One region of the Stenotrophomonas sp. STEN225 genome, then DNA from elsewhere that is predicted to be linked to it. Evidence: riboswitches for the same ligand, from Rfam matches in the RefSeq annotation. Region 1 holds a riboswitch; the other holds the start of a gene.
What was found. Region 1 has a riboswitch for cobalamin ahead of btuB (TonB-dependent vitamin B12 receptor). Riboswitches for the same ligand answer to the same signal wherever they lie in the genome.
Positions count from the first base shown of each region.

Region 2: another riboswitch for cobalamin. It lies ahead of metE (5-methyltetrahydropteroyltriglutamate--homocysteine S-methyltransferase); the one in region 1 lies ahead of btuB (TonB-dependent vitamin B12 receptor).

Region 1 covers NZ_JBRRBV010000009.1:12,810-21,882, reverse strand. The annotation lists gene ACVOJ1_RS10730 (LysR family transcriptional regulator) at 1-628, shown strand, start outside; gene gph (phosphoglycolate phosphatase) at 691-1,359, shown strand; gene btuB (TonB-dependent vitamin B12 receptor) at 1,387-3,228, opposite strand; cobalamin riboswitch at 3,345-3,566, opposite strand; gene ACVOJ1_RS10715 (histidine phosphatase family protein) at 3,719-4,297, shown strand; gene ACVOJ1_RS10710 (TfoX/Sxy family protein) at 4,313-4,675, opposite strand; gene ACVOJ1_RS10705 (GAF domain-containing protein) at 4,672-5,154, opposite strand; gene bioD (dethiobiotin synthase) at 5,222-5,908, shown strand; gene ACVOJ1_RS10695 (aminotransferase-like domain-containing protein) at 5,943-7,385, opposite strand; gene msrA (peptide-methionine (S)-S-oxide reductase MsrA) at 7,539-8,276, opposite strand; gene ACVOJ1_RS10685 (cytochrome c biogenesis protein DipZ) at 8,291-9,073, opposite strand, start outside.
Region 2 covers NZ_JBRRBV010000017.1:11,529-20,601, reverse strand. The annotation lists gene ACVOJ1_RS15475 (helix-turn-helix domain-containing protein) at 1-1,106, shown strand, start outside; gene ACVOJ1_RS15470 (patatin-like phospholipase family protein) at 1,467-3,314, opposite strand; cobalamin riboswitch at 3,456-3,685, shown strand; gene metE (5-methyltetrahydropteroyltriglutamate--homocysteine S-methyltransferase) at 3,905-6,202, shown strand; gene ACVOJ1_RS15460 (epoxyqueuosine reductase QueH) at 6,263-6,937, shown strand; gene pncA (bifunctional nicotinamidase/pyrazinamidase) at 6,993-7,619, shown strand; gene purU (formyltetrahydrofolate deformylase) at 7,642-8,493, opposite strand; gene ACVOJ1_RS15445 (LysR family transcriptional regulator) at 8,607-9,073, shown strand, end outside.

The DNA of each region.
Region 1 (9,073 bases):
GTTCGGGCAGAGCCATCTGGCGCGCGCCGTGGCCGACTTCGTCAAGCGCCATCCGGCGGCGCGCATCGAACTGCTGCTGGTCGATCGCACGGTGAATCTGGTCGAGGAGCGGGTGGATCTGGCGGTACGCATCGCCCGGCAGATCGATCCCAGCCTGATCGCGCGACGGCTGGCCACGTGCCGCTCGGTGCTGTGCGCCACGCCCGGTTACCTGGAGGTGCGCGGCACGCCGACCGCCCCGGAACATCTGGCCGCACACAACTGCCTGACCCATCACTACGTGGGCAAGAGCCTGTGGCACCTGCACCGCGACGGACGTTCGCAGTCGGTGGCGGTGGGCGGCAACATCAGCGCCAACGAAGCGTCATTGCTGCTGGAAGCCGTTCGCGCCAGCGCGGGCATCGCGATGCTGCCCACCTACCAGGTGGCGCCGTTGCTGCGCAGTGGCGAGCTGGTGGAACTGCTGCCGGCGTATACCCTGGACGAGCTGGGCATTCATGCGGTGTACGCATCGCGTCGCCAGCAGTCGGCGATCATGCGGCGGTTCCTCGACTTCCTGGGCGAGTGCTTCGCCAGCCCGGCCTTCCAGGACCTGGACTGGCGACCGGCGCGTGTGGAACCTGCATGACATCCCGGTGCGATGCGCACACGGCATACAATGAGCAGCCCCACGTCGTACAGGTGCGTTGCGTGTCGTATCCCTATCCGCTGGTCGTGTTCGACCTCGATGGCACGCTGGTCGACAGCGCCGCCGATATCGCCGAAGCCCTGAACCGCACGCTGGAGGACATCGGCCTGGCCCGTGTGCCGGAAGCCACCGTGCTGGGCTGGATTGGCGACGGTGTCCGCCGGTTGGTCGAGCAGGCCGTGCACGCCGCAGGGCGGCAGGTCGATCTGGCCGAGGTCATGCCGGTGTTCATGGTGCATTACCGTGAGTGCCTGCTGCGCAGCCCACGCCTGTTCGACGGTGTGGCCGAAGCACTGGCGCAGCTGCGGGAACGCGCTGTGCCGCTGGCCATCTGCACCAACAAGCCTGCAGCGCTGGTGCCGCCGCTGCTGCAGCATCTGGGCATCGGCGATGCGTTCGCGCTGGTGCTGGGCGGCGATTCGCTGCCGCAGCGCAAGCCCAGCGGCGAACCACTGCGGCACATCGCGGCACACTTCGGCGTGCCGGTGGATGCATGCCTGATGGTGGGTGATTCGGTGACCGATTACCGCGCGGCGGAAGACGCGGGAATGCCGATCGTGCTGGTGCGCTACGGTTATCCGCGTGGCCTGGACCTGGCCACCGCAGCTGCGGTGGCGGTGATCGACGATCTGCGCGAACTGCCGGGCCTGGCCGCGCGCATCCCGGTATAGCGCCGGGCCTGCGCCCGGCGCGCCTGCTCATTTCGGCTGGTAGCGCACGCTCAGCTGATACTCGCGGCCCGGCTGGTTGAACCACGCCACGGTCTCGTACCTGCGGTCGAACACATTGGTTGCCCGGGCCAGCAGCGACCACGATGGCGTGAGCGCGTACTCGGCGCGCAGATCCAACGTGCCATAGCCGCCGACTTTCACCGTGTTGGCGGCATCGTCATAGCGCTTGCCCGCACCCTGTACGGTCAGGCCGGCACGGAATGCGCCGAAGCGGCGATCCACATCCAGCCGTGCCGTCTGCTGTGCACGGCGCGGCAGCCAGTTGTCGAACTGGCTGCTGCCGTTCGTGCGGTTGCGCGGGTCGGTGTAGCTCAGCTGTGCAGCGATGTCGAAGCCGGCCAGCACGACGCCGCCGGTCAGTTCGGCACCGCGGATGCGCGCCTTCTCCACCTGCTGCATCCTGAAGGTGGCTGCATCGTAGGTGATCAGGTCATCGATGCGGGTCTCGTACACATCCAGGCCCCAGCGCCAGCCCTGGCCCTGCTGCGAAATGCCCAGGTTGGCGCTCTTCGACTTCTCAGGATCCAGTGTCGGCACGCCGCTCCACGGGTCATACAGGTCGCTGAAGGTGGGTGCCTTGAAGGCCGTGCCGTAGCTGGCGTTGATGCGCAGGCCGTGATCCAGCTCCATCGCCCAGCCGATGCTGCCGGTGGCATGGTTGCCGAACTGCTGGTTGTCGTCGTTGCGCGCGCTGGCCTGCAACTGGTGCCGGCCGAAGCGCCCCTGGTACTGCACGAACACACCGGTGTTGCGACGGCTGTCGACACGATAGCCGGCACTGCTGCCGTCCAGGTTGTCCTCACTCCAGTCCACACCGGCACTCAGCAGCTGGCCTTCGGCCACGCCGAAGTCGCCCTGCAGCGACGCGCTGTCACGATGCGTCTGCGCGCTGCCATGCACGCCGTCCGCGCCGACGTTGTCCGATTCGTTGTCACTGCGACCGACGCTGGCGGTCAGCACCAACCGTTCGGCCGGCGTGTAGCGGACCTTGCCGGACAGTACCTGCTGGCGCGTCTCGGAGTAGTTGTAGTAGCCGTCGTAGTGGTTCTGGCCGTCGGCGCGCAGCGCGGTGCCCTCCACCGTCCACTGCTCGTTGAAGTTGTAGCCGCCGCGCAGGCTCTTGGAGAGGTTGCGGTAGCCGTCGCGGTCGGGTTCGTCGGCGAAGCAGCCGGTGAACAGCGTGGCCGAGCCCCGGCAGGCATCGATGCCATCGGAATGCTGGTAGGCGATGTCGGCGCCGAACCAGCCGCGTTCGCTGCTGCCACCGATGCCGCCGCTGGCCTCACGCAGGCCATTGCTGCCACCGCCCAGCTGCAGATGTGGCGCGAAGTCGCCCTGGTTGCGGCGGGTGAAGATCTGGATCACACCGCCGATGGCGTCGGCGCCATACAGGCTGGACTGCGGGCCGCGCACGATCTCCACGCGTTCGATCTGCGCCAGCGGCAGGTCCTGGATCATCGCCAGGCCGAGATCGGCGCTGTTGATGCGCACGCCGTCGACCAGCACCACCGTGTGGCCGGAGTTGGTGCCGCGCAGGAACAGCGAGCTCTGCTTGCCCAGGCCGCCGGCGTTGGTGAGGTTGATGCCGGCGCGGCCACGCAGCAGGTCCTGCAGCGAAGTGGCCTGGCTGGACTCGATCTGCGTCCGGTCGATCACCTGCGCAGGCGCGATGCTGTCCTGCAGGGCGATGGGGGTGCGGGTGGCCGTGACCAGGATGGGATCGAGCGCGCGGGCGCCATCATCGGCCTGGGCCAACGCGGGCAGGGCGGCCAACACGGCCAGGGAAAGCAATCGGGACTGCAGCTTCATCGGGGGACTCCAGGTGCCACGCACGCCCGCGTGGCGAAGGGGAGGAGCCGCGGAGGCAGGCAAGCGCCGATGCCGCAGGCAGTGCTGCGGACATCCAGCGCCATGCCCACCGCATCGCGACCTGAGGCTTCCGGGCCGGTCTCCGGGCTTGCCGCCAGGCGGCGCGAGGCCACCGTCCAGGCGCCTTCCCATGCTGTTGGCACAGTGGCGGTCTTGCCTGGAACTGACGTGCTTACCGTTGCGGGGGCAGCGCCGGCATGGCGTGGGTTCACGCGTCACCGGCTTCCCGTTTCAACCTGCCGGCCATGCCGCAGGTCACCTGGAAGTGCGCGCAGTCTACGGCATCGGCATGCCCGGTGCGGCGCATATGCGGCAATGTCTGTGGAGCTGATGATCCCCAGCCACTAGAATTGCTGCTTGATCCCGTGGTGCCGTTGCCGATGTCCGCCCGTTTTCCGCTGTCCCCGCGTTGCCTGCACAGGACGCATGCATGATCCTCGACCTGGTCCGCCACGCCGGCAACGGTCGCGACGAGTACCTCGATGGCCGCAGCGATCCACCGCAGCTGGCCCGCCTGCCACAGGAACTGGTGGAGGCCTACGCCACGCAGCCCTGGGAGCGGGTGATCAGCTCGCCCCGCCTGCGGTCACTGCACACAGCGATGGCGCTGGCCACCCCGCGCGGGCTGGACGTGGATGCAGACGAGGAGTGGGAAGAACTCGACTTCGGCGACTGGGACGGGCAGGCACTGTTCGACCTGCCGGAGCAGGCGCTGGCGGCATTCCATGCTGATCCGCATGCGTATCCGCCGCCCAACGGCGAAAGCTGGGGGCACTTCGAGCGGCGCATCGCGCGTGCGCTCGACCGCCTGCTCGACGATGACGACCCGCTGCCGACCGTCGTGGTCAGCCACGGTGGCCCGCTGCGCATGGTGCTGTCACAGGTCTGCGGCCTGCCGATGTCGCTGTGCTGGGCGCTGCGCATCGACCACGGTACGCGCCTGCGGGTCAGGCTGGAGCGTGGCGAGGCAGGCCTGGTGGGCGAGCTGCTGGAGTTGCAGCAGCCCTGATCCGGCCGGCGCCGATCAGTCCTCGTCGGCGCTTCCGGCCACGTTTTCTTCTGCGTCGTCGTCTGCGTCGAATCGCTGCTCGTGCACCGGCCCCGAGGCCGGGCCAGCCGCCTTCAGCGGGTGCGCGGCGATGCGCGCTTCGTAGTCCTGCACCAGCGCCTCGCGCTGCGGCTCGCTCAGTTCCTGCCAATGGCAGTCCAGCAGGGCGCCTTCCAGCGAGTAGAGCAGGTTCAGGCTGGGCTTGAAGCCGGCGCGCTTGACCTTGACGAAGGCACCCACCGCGCCGACGGCGGCCAGATCGTCACGGCTGCGCAGACCGACCTGGCGCAGCCACGCCGCACTTTTCGGACCGATGTTGCGCAGCTTCGGCGCACTCATCCCAACGCCTCGACGAAGACGCGCGCGATGGCTTCCAGTCCGGCCTGGTCATCTGCATCGAAGCGACCGGTCTTCGGGCTGTCGATGTCGAAGACTCCGATCAGTTCATCGCCGCGCAGCAGCGGAACGACCAGTTCCGAGCGGGAGGCCGAGTCGCAGGCGATGTGGCCCGGAAAGGCATCGACATCGTCGACGCGCTGGGTCACGCGCTGGCGGGCCGCGGCACCACACACGCCCTTGTCCAGCGGGATGCGCACGCAGGCCGGCAGCCCCTGGAACGGGCCGACCACCAGCTCCTGGCCATCGTAGAGATAGAAGCCCACCCAGTTCAGGTCGGGCAGGGCGTGGAAGACCAGCGCCGAGAGATTGGCCGCGTTGGCGATGCGGTCGGACTCTCCATGGACCAGGCCACGGGCCTGTTCAAGCAGCTGGGCGTATTGTTCCGGCTTGCTGCCGGTAAGCGAGGCATTGGCGAACATGACCGCAGTCTAGCAAGCGTGCCGGGCCAGCGATAATGCACGCTCTGTTGCCCCGCTGGAGCCTTTGATGCCGTTGCCCGCTGCCCTGCCATCCGCGCTGTTCGTCACCGGCACCGATACCGAGATCGGCAAGACGGCGGCCAGCACCGCGCTGCTGCACGCCCTGCGCCGGCGTGGCCTGCGAGCGGTCGGAATGAAGCCTGTGGCCAGTGGCAGCCAGGATCTGGGGCAGGGCCTGCGCAACGAGGATGCGCTGGCGCTGCAGGCGGCCAGTCGGCCGGTGCCGGACTACGTCGACGTGAATCCCTATGCCCTGCGGCAGCCGATCGCTCCCGAACTGGCGGCGGCCGAGGACGGGGTGGACATCGCCCTGGCACCGATCGTCGCCGCGCTCGAGCGCCTGCGTGCCACCGCCGACGTGGTGGTGGTGGAAGGCGTAGGGGGATGGCTGGCGCCGGTCTCCGTCCACCTGGATCAGCTCGACATCGTGCGGGCACTGCGTCTGCCGGTCGTGCTGGTGGTCGGCCTGCGGCTGGGCTGCGTCAATCACGCGAGGTTGACCGCGCACTCCTTGCAGGCCAGCGGCGTGGAGTGCCTGGGCTGGATCGGCAATCACATCGATCCGGCCATGCAGCGCCAGGACGAGAACGTGGCCACGCTGGTGCAGCGGTTGCCGATGCCATGCTGGGGACGGCTGCCGCACCTGCCGGGCGCCGATGCTCAGGCGCTGGCGATGCACCTGCATGAGGGCTGAGTTCCCGTAGAGCGGAGCCTGCGACCCGCTGCGATCAACCGGCCGCGAGCTCCCGCGCGAGGGCGCCCAGGCGCTCCACGGCAGCGATGAAACGTGCGTCGAAGGTCTGGCAGCACGACAGCCGCAGGCAGTGCCGGTAGCGCGGACCGCGCGAATACACCTGGCCGGGCATGAACACGATGCCCTCTTCCAGCGCCCGCTCGAACAGTGCGCGGGTGTCCACGCCCGGCAGTTCCAGCCACAGCAGGAAGCCACCCTGTGGTTCCGTGGCGCGTGTGCCAGGCGGGAAATGCTCGGCCACGAGCTGGCGCAGCCGTCCCACCTGCTCGCGATACAGGCGCCGCATGCGGTGCAGGTGATGTTCGTATCCGCTCCCTTCCAGGTACGCGGCCACGGCATCACCCAGCAGCTGCGGCTCGCCGCCCGTGGACTGGAACTTCAGCAGGGCGATACGTTCAGCGAAGCGCCCGCCGTCGAGCCAGCCGATGCGATAGTCCGGGGCCAGCGTCTTCGAGAAACCGCCGACCACCATCACCCAGCCGTCGCGGTCAAAGGCCTTCAGCAGCGGCGCAGGTGGCTCGCAGAACTGCAGTTCCGCGTACACGGCATCCTCGATCAGCGGCAGCTGCCGCGCGTTGACCAGCTCGGCAAGACGCTGCTTGGCCGCCACCGGCATGGTGCAGCCCAATGGATTGTGCACGGTCGGCATCAGCACCAGCGCGGCCAGCGGTGTGTGCTCCAGCATCGCCTCCAACGCATCGACGTCCAGGCCCTGTTGCGGATGCGTCGGCAGTTCGATGGCCTGCAGGCCCAGGTTGGCCAGCAGCGGATACAGGTTGAAGTACGACGGTGCTTCGATACCCACTGAATCGCCGGGCTGGGTCACCGCACGCAGTGCCAGCTGCAGCGCCTCCATCGCACCGTGGGTCAGCAGCAGGCGATCGCTGTGCGTGTGCAGGCCCATGCGCGGGCCGCGCCGCACGATCTGCGCCAGCAGCCGCGGCGAGCCATTGGGGCGTGCGTAGGTTTCGACCGTCTGCTGGCCGTGGCGCAATACCTGGGCGGTGTGCCGGGCCAGCTGGGCGCCAGGATAGAACTGGCGCCCGCGTGGCCCGGCGAAGGCGAGGTCGATCACCCCGGAACGGCGTTGCGCCTCCAGCACGCGTGCCATCAGCACCTGCTGCAACGGCGCGGTGGGGGCCGACGGCGCATCGCGCAGCGACCGTTGCGGCACTGACAGTCGCGGCGCCACTTCGAAACCTGCCTTTGGCCGCGGAACCACCAGGCCGGCGTCTTCCAGCTGGCGGTAGGCGGCGATCACCGTATTGAGGCTGAGCTGACGCTGTGCTGCCATCTGCCGCAGCGATGGCAGGCGGCTGCCGACCGGCAGGCGCCCTCCCTGGATGGCCTCGGCCAGCTCATCGGACAGCCGCTGGTAGCGAGGAGCGGACGCGCTGCTGCATTGATCTGTATCCATCGGTTCCGGTCGCATCTGGTGCTGTACCCATGAGGATTCCGAGCCTAGCATGTCCTCGTCGGCAGGGCCTGATCGGTGCCCGCCGATATTTCAAGGGCGCGCGGCTGGATGGCCGCGCGCCCCTTTTTTTGCATGGGCTGGCGCACCATGCAGTCAACGCATCGGCACCAGCACCGGATCCCGGCGATACAGGGCAGGGAATTGCCTGCCCAGTGCCGCCAGCTTCGGAGCATCGTAGTAGCGGATGTAGGCCGCCTGCGGATAGTTGCTCATGTAGTTCTGGTGGTAGCTCTCGGCCGGATAGAAGCGCTGGCCGCTCCCCACCTGGGTGACGATGGGCGCGCGATAGCTTCCGGCCTGGCCCAGCTGGGTGATGTAGGCACGGCTGGCCGCCTGCTGGCGCGGGTCATCGACGAAGATCGCCGAGCGGTACTGGCTGCCATGGTCCGGGCCTTGCCGGTCGAGCTGGGTCGGGTCATGCACCACCGAGAAGAACACCTGCATCAGCTGGCCGTAGCTCACCTGGCGCGGGTCGTAGTCGACCTTCACCGCCTCGGCGTGGCCGGTGCGTCCGCTGCTGACACGCTCATAGCGCGCATCCGCCGCGCTGCCGCCGACGTAGCCCGAGACTGCGTTGCTCACGCCCTTGACGTGCTGGAACACCCCCTGCACGCCCCAGAAGCAGCCGCCGGCAAACACTACGCTGGCGTGCGTGCCGTCATCGCGGAATGCGGCTTCACCGGTGGGCGCAGGCAACACCTGCACCTGTGCGCTGCGCTCGAGCGGCGCGGCGATGGCACCGTGATCAACCAGCAGTACCCCGGCAATCAGTGCGGTAGCGACCAGCCCGGCAATGCCGGCGGCGATCCCCTGTTCGAACGAAATCTTCATCGTGTCCTCCCGGATCAACCGAAGGTGAAGGCGTAGGCCTGGGCGCCGGCATCGAGGAATTCGATCTCGAAGCGGTGTGGCGCGACGGCGCCGCGCTGGCGCACCAGCTGGTACAGACGGTGTTCGTCGATCACGCCGCTGCCATCGCTGCCAACGTCGCTGCCGGCGTCGGCCGCGGGCAACGGCCGACCATCCAGCCAGACGCGGAAGCGCACCGGCGTGCCGTCCTGGCGTGGCGCGAGCACCAGATGCAGATCGCGGGCATGGAACTGGAAGGCGATGCGTCCTCCAGGCTGCTGCAGCCGTGCCGCCTCGTCGTCGATGATCCAGCGGCCGGACAGGCCCCACTGGTTCAGCGCCAGCGCGGGTGGCAGCGCGTAGTCGAATGCCGTGTCCGCACGTTGCCCGCCTGGCGAGGCGAACTGCTCGGCGCGCGCATGCCCCAGGTAGGTCTCCGGCGAGCGCAGGTTGCCCATGTCCGCCTGCGCGGCCACGCCCTTCAGGTCCGCTGCGGCCGGATCGGCCGGCGGTGGCAGCCGGGTCTGGCCGGCTTCGGCCAGCAGGCGGCGGATCACCTGCTCCGAACGCGCATAGTTGCCCTCGCCGAACTGATGGCCGCGGATGTTGCCCTGCGCATCGACGAAGTAGTGGGCGGGCCAGTAGCGGTTGTTGAACGCACGCCAGATCGCGTACTGGTTGTCCAGCGCGACGGGATAGTCGACCTTCAACTGCTGCACGGCCTTCATGACGTTGCGCGGGTCGCGTTCGAAGGCGAACTCGGGGGTGTGCACACCGAT
Region 2 (9,073 bases), on a different contig from region 1:
GGCTGGCCGACGTCAGTGCCACCGAGCTGCGGGCACTGGCCGGCAACCTGCCGCAGGTGAGCCGGGCGCTGCTGGACCTGCATCGCCGCCACCTGGCGTTGCGGGAACATGCCGCCGCACTGGAGTTCCAGCTGGGCGAACCCGGTGCCGGCAGCACCCTGCCGGCGGGCGACCAGGTGCGCGAGTTCTTCAACCGCATGCACAACCACATCCCGGAGCTGGATGAGCTGGCCGAGCGGTTATTCGCCGAATGGGGACTGTCGCCGGGACACGTCGCCCCGCGCCTGCGCCAGTTGCTGGCCGATCGCCACGGCGTGCTGGTGGAAGTGACTGCCTTGCAGGCCGGGCGCGAGAAGCGCCACTACGATGCCGGTGCCCGCCGGCTGTGGCTGCCGGACTACCTGGAGCCGGGCCAGCAGGCCTTCCAGATGGCCGCCGAACTTGCACTGCACGGCTACCTGCCGCAGATCGATGCGGTGATTGCCCGCGCCGGATTCAGCGACGAGGCGCGCATCGCGCAGGCGCGCATCGGCCTGTCGAACTATTTCGCCGGGGCCCTGGTAATGCCCTACCTGCGCTTCCTGCGTGCGGCCGAAGCCAGCAGCTACGACATCGAGCTGCTGGCGCACCAGTTCGGTGTCGGCTTCGAAGCAGTCTGCCACCGGCTGAGCACGCTGGCCCGCCGCAGCGCGCCCGGCCTGCCGTTCTTCTTCATCCGTGTGGACCGCGCCGGCAACGTCTCCAAGCGTCACTCGGCCACCGACTTCCACTTCTCGCAGGTGGGTGGCTCATGCCCGTTGTGGATCGTCTACGAGGCGTTCAACCAGCCCGGCCGCATCCTGACCCAGACCGCGCGCATGCCCGATGGGCGGCGCCATTTCTGGCTGGCCCGGCAGGTCAGCAGCGGCCCGGTTGGTCACGGCCAACCACGCAAGACCTTCGCAGTAGCGCTGGGCTGCGACCTGCAGCATGCCGAGCGGCTGGTGTATTCGCTGGGGCTGGATGTGCAGAGCCCGGGCAATTCGGTGTCGATCGGCCCGGGTTGCCGGGTGTGCCCGCGCGAGGACTGCATGCAGCGCGCGTTCGCGCAGCTGCCGGGGCGATAGGGTTGGTTCGGCAGGGCTGCGCCCTGCACCTGCACAGGCCGAAGCAACGGCAACGGCAAAAGCTGGCATTCCGTGGGATGGCGGGGCGGGTCCGGTTGCGGGGGACGGCGCAAGTACGTCCATGTAGCCTCGGTCGCGCCATCCATGGCGCTCACGCCCCCGCAACCGGACCCACCCCGCCTTCGACAGATCTCCGCAAGCTGTCAGAACGACGCATTGCCCTGGTGGGTGTCGACCTTGGTCGACACGGTTGAATCCTGGCGATGAGCCACCGCAGGGATCAGATCGTGCCGACCAAGGTCGGCACCCACCAGACAAGGTCGGCACCCGCCGGAACAGTTCAATCGGCTGCGGCAGCGGTCAGTAGATCGGCGTCACCTTCATCTGCGGCAGCGGCCGTGGTGCGCCGTCGGTGAGGTCCGGGCCGAGATCCTCCCAGCTGCGGCCCTGCTCCACCATCAGCCCCCACAACTGCTGTGACGCCAGCCGCTTGTCCTCCGAGCCCAGCTTGTACGACGGTGGCGACGGCACGCCGGCAGCCACCATCGTGTACGCCGCCCGATAGGCCAGCACCTGCTGCGCGGGATCGTCGGTACGCGCCACTTCCAGCGTGTAACGCTGGTAGGCCGAGGCCAGGTTGCGCCAGCGGATCCAGTAGTGATTCTCGAAGGAGAACGCGCAGAAGCGCGCACCGGCCAGGCTGCCCTTGTCGGCGATGCGGGTCAGCACCTCCTGCGGCATGTCCAGGTTCATGCCGCCCTCATCACCCTGCAGGGTCACGTGCACGATGCGGTCGCGATAGCCCGGAGCACGCGCCTGCAGCAGGTCGCGCCAGTTCTGCATGGTTGCCACCACCGCGAACAGGAAACGGCCAAGCTCGCCGGCGGCCACCGGCGCGGCGATGGACTGGTAGGTGCGTTGCCAGCCATGACGGTTTTCGCTGGGCAGGAACACCGATCGCTCCAGCGCCTGCCGTGCATTGCCGCCGGAGCTGACCTCCTCCGCATGCTGTGGATAGACCAGGTTGATGGCGAAGGTCGGCCAGCGCGGAAGCGCCGCGTCGAACAGATGGATCGGGAAGTTGCTGCTGATGCCCCCATCGGAGAACCAGCAGATCCGGAAGGCGGTGATCACCGGGCCGCAGGCCTGGCCGGCACTGGTCAGCCCCTCCATGCTGTCGGCCACGTTGTGTTCCGGATCGGAGGCGGTCGCTCCAGGCTCGCAGCGGCGCTCGCGGCGCGAGGGCTCATGCAGCGGCACTGCGCTGATCAGCAACGGGAAACTCAGGCTCATCCGCGTTGCCACCAGTACCGGCAGCTGCGGCCCCTGCGGCAGGCGGTAATAGAGTCGTCCATCCACGCCCAGCGGCGGACCCGCATGGTTGACCAGCCACTGCACCACGCTGGCCGGGAACAGCTGGTCGAACTCTTCGCGCAGGAACCAGAACTGCGCGCCGCCCAGCGGCAGCGTGCGGGGTTCGTTGTGCGATACGCAGGTGGTGATCATCTGCAGGGTGATGGCATGCGGGCTGTCCGGCTCGTCGGCATAGCGCGGCGCATCGTGCAGGTCGGCAAAGGTAAGCGGCACATCGGCCGGCTTGCCTGACAGCTGCTGCAGGCAGCCGTGCAGCCATTCCGTCAGCGCCGGCCGGCGCGCGTCGCTGCCGAGGCCGCTGCACAGGCCCAGCAGATTGCGTCGTGCCACCCGCGCGACCCGCAGCGCGGCCCCGGCCACGCCAGCGCCGTAGGCGCACAGCAGGGACGGCAGCAATGTTGCCGCCACTCCACTCCAGCCGCCGCCCCACGCGCCCAGCGCGAGCAGCAATGCCAGCGACACCAGCACTTCCAGCGGCGCGATCTGGAACACGGCGATGGCCAGGCACAGCAGCTTGCGGGGCCAGCCTGCATTGCCGGTCAGCACCACCAGAAGCCGATAGGCTGCACGCGCGCCGCGCGCCGGCTGGAACAGACCGTAGATGAACCCGCGCCGCGACAGCTGCGCCGACACCGCCGACAATCCACCGTACCCGGCATCGCCGGGCAGCGGCTCGCCCGCCTGCTGGCGGCGATCACCATAGGCCGCCGCCGCAGCCACCGCGGCGGCGATGGCGCCTGCCGAGGTGCCACCGATGCTCTTGAAGCGATACTCGCGCGCCAGCGCCAGTACCGCATTGGGGTACACGATGCCGCTGGTGATGCCACCTTTCATGACCAGATCGCAGTACTTCGCCGCCACACGTCACCTCCCGTCCGTCGGTTGCCAGTATCGCAAGCCGGCCTCTCACGGCCTGAGAAAGGCGCCACATCCCGGTGGTGTGATCCCGGGCCTTGACCATTGCTGCCAACCGGCCTACCTTGTGCACGCCGAAGGTATTCATCTCTTCATGCGAATGAAGGGATGAATTTAAACGGGAATCCGGTGAAGGCGCTTCGCGCGCCCATTCCGGAGCTGCCCCGCAGCGGTGAATGGAAACGAATCCTGCCAACAGCACTGGGCTCGCGCCTGGGAAGCGGCAGGTAGTAGGTGGGCTGCGGCCCGCGTCCAACAGCCCGAATACCGGCCCCGGCCGGGGGACACGACCGTCCCCTGACTCGACCTGGAATCTCCGCGGGGAGGTTGCCGGGGCCGTCGTCGTCCTGCGCCTGCAGGGTGCGCGGCCACGTGCGTCCTTTTCACGGCATCCGGTTCGCCCGCGGGGGCGAAGGTCGCTGGCAAGACGCCCGTGGGCCGGCAACGGCACGCGTCGTCCTGCGGTTCCTTCGTTCCTCAATGCCGACATGCAATGAGGACACGCTGCAATGACCACTGTTACCAACCTGGGCTTTCCCCGCATCGGCGCCAAGCGCGAACTGAAGCGGGCGCTCGAACGCCACTGGGCCGGCGAGGACGACGCCGCCACCCTGCAGGCCACCGCCGCGGCACTGCGTGCCCGGCACTGGCAGCTGCAGATCGAGGCCGGCGTCGATGTACCGCCGAGCAACGACTTCAGCCTGTACGACCAGGTGCTCGACACCGCATGGCTGTTCGATGCCATTCCCGAACGCTACCGCGAACTGGCCGCGCACGATCCACTGGCCGCCTACTTCGCCACGGCCCGTGGCCTGCAGCGCGATGGCATCGACCTGCGCGCGCTGGAGATGACCAAGTGGTTCGACACCAACTATCACTATCTGGTGCCGGAACTGCACGCGGGCCAGGCCTTCGCCCTGCGCGGTGACAAGCCGCTGACCGAGTTCAACGAGGCCAGGGCGCTGGGCATCCACACCCGTCCGGTGCTGCTGGGGCCGGTGAGCTTCCTGCTGCTGTCCAAGACCACCGACGGCAGCGCCGCGCTGGACCTGCTGGATGCGCTGCTGCCGGCCTATGTGCAGCTGCTCGGCCAGCTGGCCGACGCCGGTGCCGACTGGGTGCAGCTGGATGAGCCGCTGCTGGTGCAGGATCTCGACGCCGATGCGCAGGCAGCCTATGAGCGCGCCTATGCCCGGTTGGCCACGGCACGGCGTCCGAAACTGCTGGTCGCGACCTATTTCGGTGCGCTCGAGGACAACCTGGCGTTGGCCACCGGCCTGCCGGTGGACGGACTGCACGTGGACCTGGTGCGCGCGCCGGAGCAGCTGGACGCCGTGTTGAAGGCGCTGCCGGCCGAGCGCGTGCTGTCGGCCGGCCTGGTCAACGGCCGCAACATCTGGCGCACCCATCTGGACAACGCACTGATCCTGGCCCGGTTTGCCCAGGTGGACCGCGGCGCCGACCGGCTCTGGCTGGCACCGTCCTGTTCCCTGCTGCACACGCCCGTGGATCTTGCGTTGGAAAAGAAGCTGGATGACGAACTGAAGGGCTGGCTGGCGTTCTCCCGGCAGAAGCTGCAGGAACTGCGCCTGCTGGCCGACGCGCTCGATGGCAGGGTGGATGCGGAAGCGGGCCTGGCTGCCAACCGCGCTGCACTGGAGGGGCGTCGTCGCTCGCCACGCGTGCACAACCCGGCCGTGGCCGCACGCCTGGCCGCGCTGACCGTGGCCGATGCGCAGCGGCACACCGCCTACCCGCAGCGCCGCATCGCACAGCATGCGGCGCTGCAGCTGCCGCTGCTGCCCACCACCACGATCGGTTCCTTCCCGCAGACGCTGGAGGTGCGCGAGGCACGCGCCCGGCACAAGTCCGGCAAGCTGGGCCTGGCCGAGTACGAGGCCTTCCTGGAACAGCAGACCGCGCATGCGGTACGCGTGCAGGAAGCGCTGGGCCTGGACGTGCTGGTCCACGGCGAGTTCGAGCGCAACGACATGGTCGAGTACTTCGGCGAGCAACTGGAAGGCTTCGCCTTTACCGGCAACGGCTGGGTGCAGAGCTATGGCTCGCGCTGCGTCAAACCGCCGGTGATCTTCGGCGACGTCAGCCGCCCGCAGCCGATGACGGTGCGCTGGTCCAGTTACGCGCAATCGCTTACCGACAAGCCGATGAAGGGCATGCTGACCGGTCCGGTGACGGTACTGCAGTGGTCGTTCGTGCGCGACGACCAGGAACGCGATGTGACCTGCCGGCAGATCGCGCTGGCCCTGCGGGACGAAGTGCAGGACCTGGAAGCAGCCGGCATCGGCGTGATCCAGGTGGACGAGCCGGCCATCCGCGAGGGATTGCCGTTGCGCCGTGCCCACTGGCGCGCCTACCTGGACTGGGCGGTGGAATCGTTCCGCATCAGTACCAGCGGCGTGCGCGATGCCACCCAGATCCACACCCACATGTGCTATTCGGAGTTCAACGACATCATCCACTCGGTCGCAGCGATGGACGCGGACGTGATCTCGATCGAGACCTCACGCTCGCGCATGGAACTGCTGGATGCCTTCGTGAAGTTCAACTATCCCAATGAGATCGGCCCGGGCGTGTATGACATCCACTCCCCGCGCGTGCCGGACAAGGCGGAGATGGTGGACCTGCTGCGCAAGGCGCTGGCCGTGCTGAAGCCGGAGCAGCTGTGGGTCAACCCGGACTGCGGGCTGAAGACCCGTGGCTGGCCGGAAACCCGCGCTGCACTGCAGGCACTGGTTGCCGCCGCAGTGGAACTGCGTGCCGAGCACACCGACGCCCGCGTCGCCTGACCTGTCTCTCCACCCCGATGCACGGGCCGCCGCCGTTGCCGGCGGTCCGTGCGGTACCTGATGATGACCGAGCTCCAACGCCCCACCCTGTCCCTGCCCGCCGACGGCAAGCGCCTGCTGCTGCATTCGTGCTGTGCGCCCTGCTCCGGCGAAGTGATGGAGGCGATCACCGCCTCCGGGATCGACTACGCGATCTTCTTCTACAACCCCAACATCCATCCGGTGAAGGAATACGAGCTTCGCAAGCAGGAGAACATCCGCTTCGCCGAGCAGCATGGCATCCCCTTCATCGACTGCGACTACGACACCGACAACTGGTTCAGCCGCGCGCGCGGCATGGAGAACGAACCCGAGCGCGGCATCCGCTGCACGATGTGCTTCGACATGCGCTTCGAGCGCACGGCGCTGTACGCGCATGAGCACGGCTACGACACCATCAGCTCGTCGCTGGGCATCTCGCGCTGGAAGAACATGGCGCAGATCAATGACTGCGGCATCCGCGCCGCGGCGCGCTACGAGGGCCTGCAGTACTGGGATTACAACTGGCGCAAGGGCGGTGGTGCCAGCCGCATGATCGAGATCAGCAAGCGCGAGCGGTTCTACCAGCAGGAGTACTGTGGCTGCGTGTACTCGCTGCGCGATGCCAACCGGCACCGCCGGGAGACCGGCCGCGAGCGGATCCGGATCGGGCTGCTGTATTACGGCCAGGACAACGAAACGCCGCAGGGCGATTGACGTGTGGCGAGGGGGCGGCCACGCTGGTCGCCTCTTCCGCCGCGCTGGAACGTCCATGCCCACCCTGCCCGCCACTGTCGCCCTGCTGGTGATCGATCTGCAGCCGGACTTCATGCCCGGGGGCGCGCTGGCCTGCGACCGTGGCGATGCGCTGGTCGCGCCGATCGCGCAGCTGCTGGCGCAGCGCCGCTACCGCACCGTAGTGGCCACCCAGGACTGGCATCCCGCGGACCATGCTTCGTTCGCCAGCCAGCACCCCGGCCATCGTCCGTTCGAAACGATCCTGCTGCATGCGCAACCGCAGACCCTGTGGCCGGACCACTGCGTGCAGGGCAGCGCCGGTGCCGCCCTGCATCCGCAGGTGGACTGGAACATGGCCGACCTGATCCTGCGCAAGGGCACCCGCCAGCAGGTGGATTCCTACAGCGCCTTCCGCGAGAACCACGGCCCCGATGGCGGACGCCCCGCCACTGGCCTGGCCGGCTGGCTGCATGAGCGCGGCATCGACGAGGTGCACGTCTGTGGCCTGGCCCGCGACTACTGCGTGCTGTGGAGCGCGCAGGACGCAGCCACGTCCGGCTTCAGGGTGAAATTCCTCTGGGACCTGACCCGGCCGGTGACCGAGGCCAACGACGGGATGGTGCGCGAAGCACTGGGCACTGCGGGGATCGGGATCCTCTGACGCACGTCCGGCCGGGCAGGTATCAGCGGAACACCACCGTGCGGTGCCCGTTGAGCAGGATGCGGTGCTCCACATGGCGGCGCACGGCACGCGCCAGCACCTGCGATTCGGTATCGCTGCCCAGGCGTACCAGGTCGCGCGGCGTCATCGCATGATCGACCCGGGCCACGTCCTGTTCGATGATCGGACCTTCGTCCAGATCCTCGGTGACATAGTGCGCGGTGGCGCCGATGATCTTGACCCCGCGCGCGTGCGCCTGGTGATAGGGCTGCGCGCCCTTGAAGCTGGGCAGGAAGCTGTGATGGATGTTGATCGCCCGGCCGGCCAGCGCGCGGCACAGGGTGGGTGAAAGAATCTGCATGTAGCGCGCCAGCACCACCAGGTCGATACGCTCGTGTTCGACCAGATCGATGATCTGCTGCTCCTGCACCGCACGCGTATCCGCGTTCACCGGCAGATGGTGGAACGGCACGCCGTAGGACGCAGCCAGCGGTGCGAAATCGGCATGGTTGGACACCACTGCCGCGATATCCACTTTCAGTTGCCCGCTGTGCGCGCGGAACAGCAGGTCATTCAGGCAGTGGCCCTGCTTGCTGACCAGCACCAGCAGGCGCGCACGACGCCGACCGTCCTGCAGCTGCCAGTCCATGCCGAACTCGCGGGCCAGTGCCGCCATGGACGCATGTACCGTGTCCAGGGGCAGGCTGGCGTCGCGGTCGAAATGCACGCGCAGGAAGAAGCGGCCGCTTTCCTCGTCGCCGAACTGCTGGGCGTCGAGGATGTTGCAGCCATGATCGAACAACAGGCCCGACACGCGGTAGACGATGCCGGTACGGTCGGGGCAGGACAGGGTGAGGATGGAATCGGGTCGCATTCTGCAAGTGTAGGGCAGCACCCCGCCCGCGTGATCCATTGTCACCGATGCAACGAACCGCTTCGGACAGTTCCAGGTGATCGTGGCCGTCTTTCGTGGCACGCTGGCGGGTCATGAACCTGTTGCAGCTGATCCGCAGCTTCACCCGCACCGCAGACACCGGCAGCATTGCCGCTGCGGCCCGCAGCCTTGGCATCAGCGCCACCGCCGTGGGCCAGAACATCCATCGCCTGGAGGCACACCTGGGCGTGCGCCTGCTGAACCGCAGCACGCGCCAGCTGGCGCTGAGCGAGGCCGGTGCGCTGTACCTGGCGCAGGTGCGCCACATCGAAACCGATCTGGCGCGGGCGCAGGCCCTGGTCACCAGCGGTGACATCGAGCCGGCCGGGCCATTGCGCATCGCCAGCAGCTGCGCGTTCGGCCGCCACGTGCTGGCGCCCCTGCTGCCTTCACTGCAGCAACGCTATCCGCAGCTGCAGCTGGAACTGCGGCTGTCCGACCGGGCCGTGCAGCATGGTCCGGAGGCGGTCGATGCCAGCATCCGCATCGATGCGCAGCTGGAGGACGGCGTCGTGGCGCG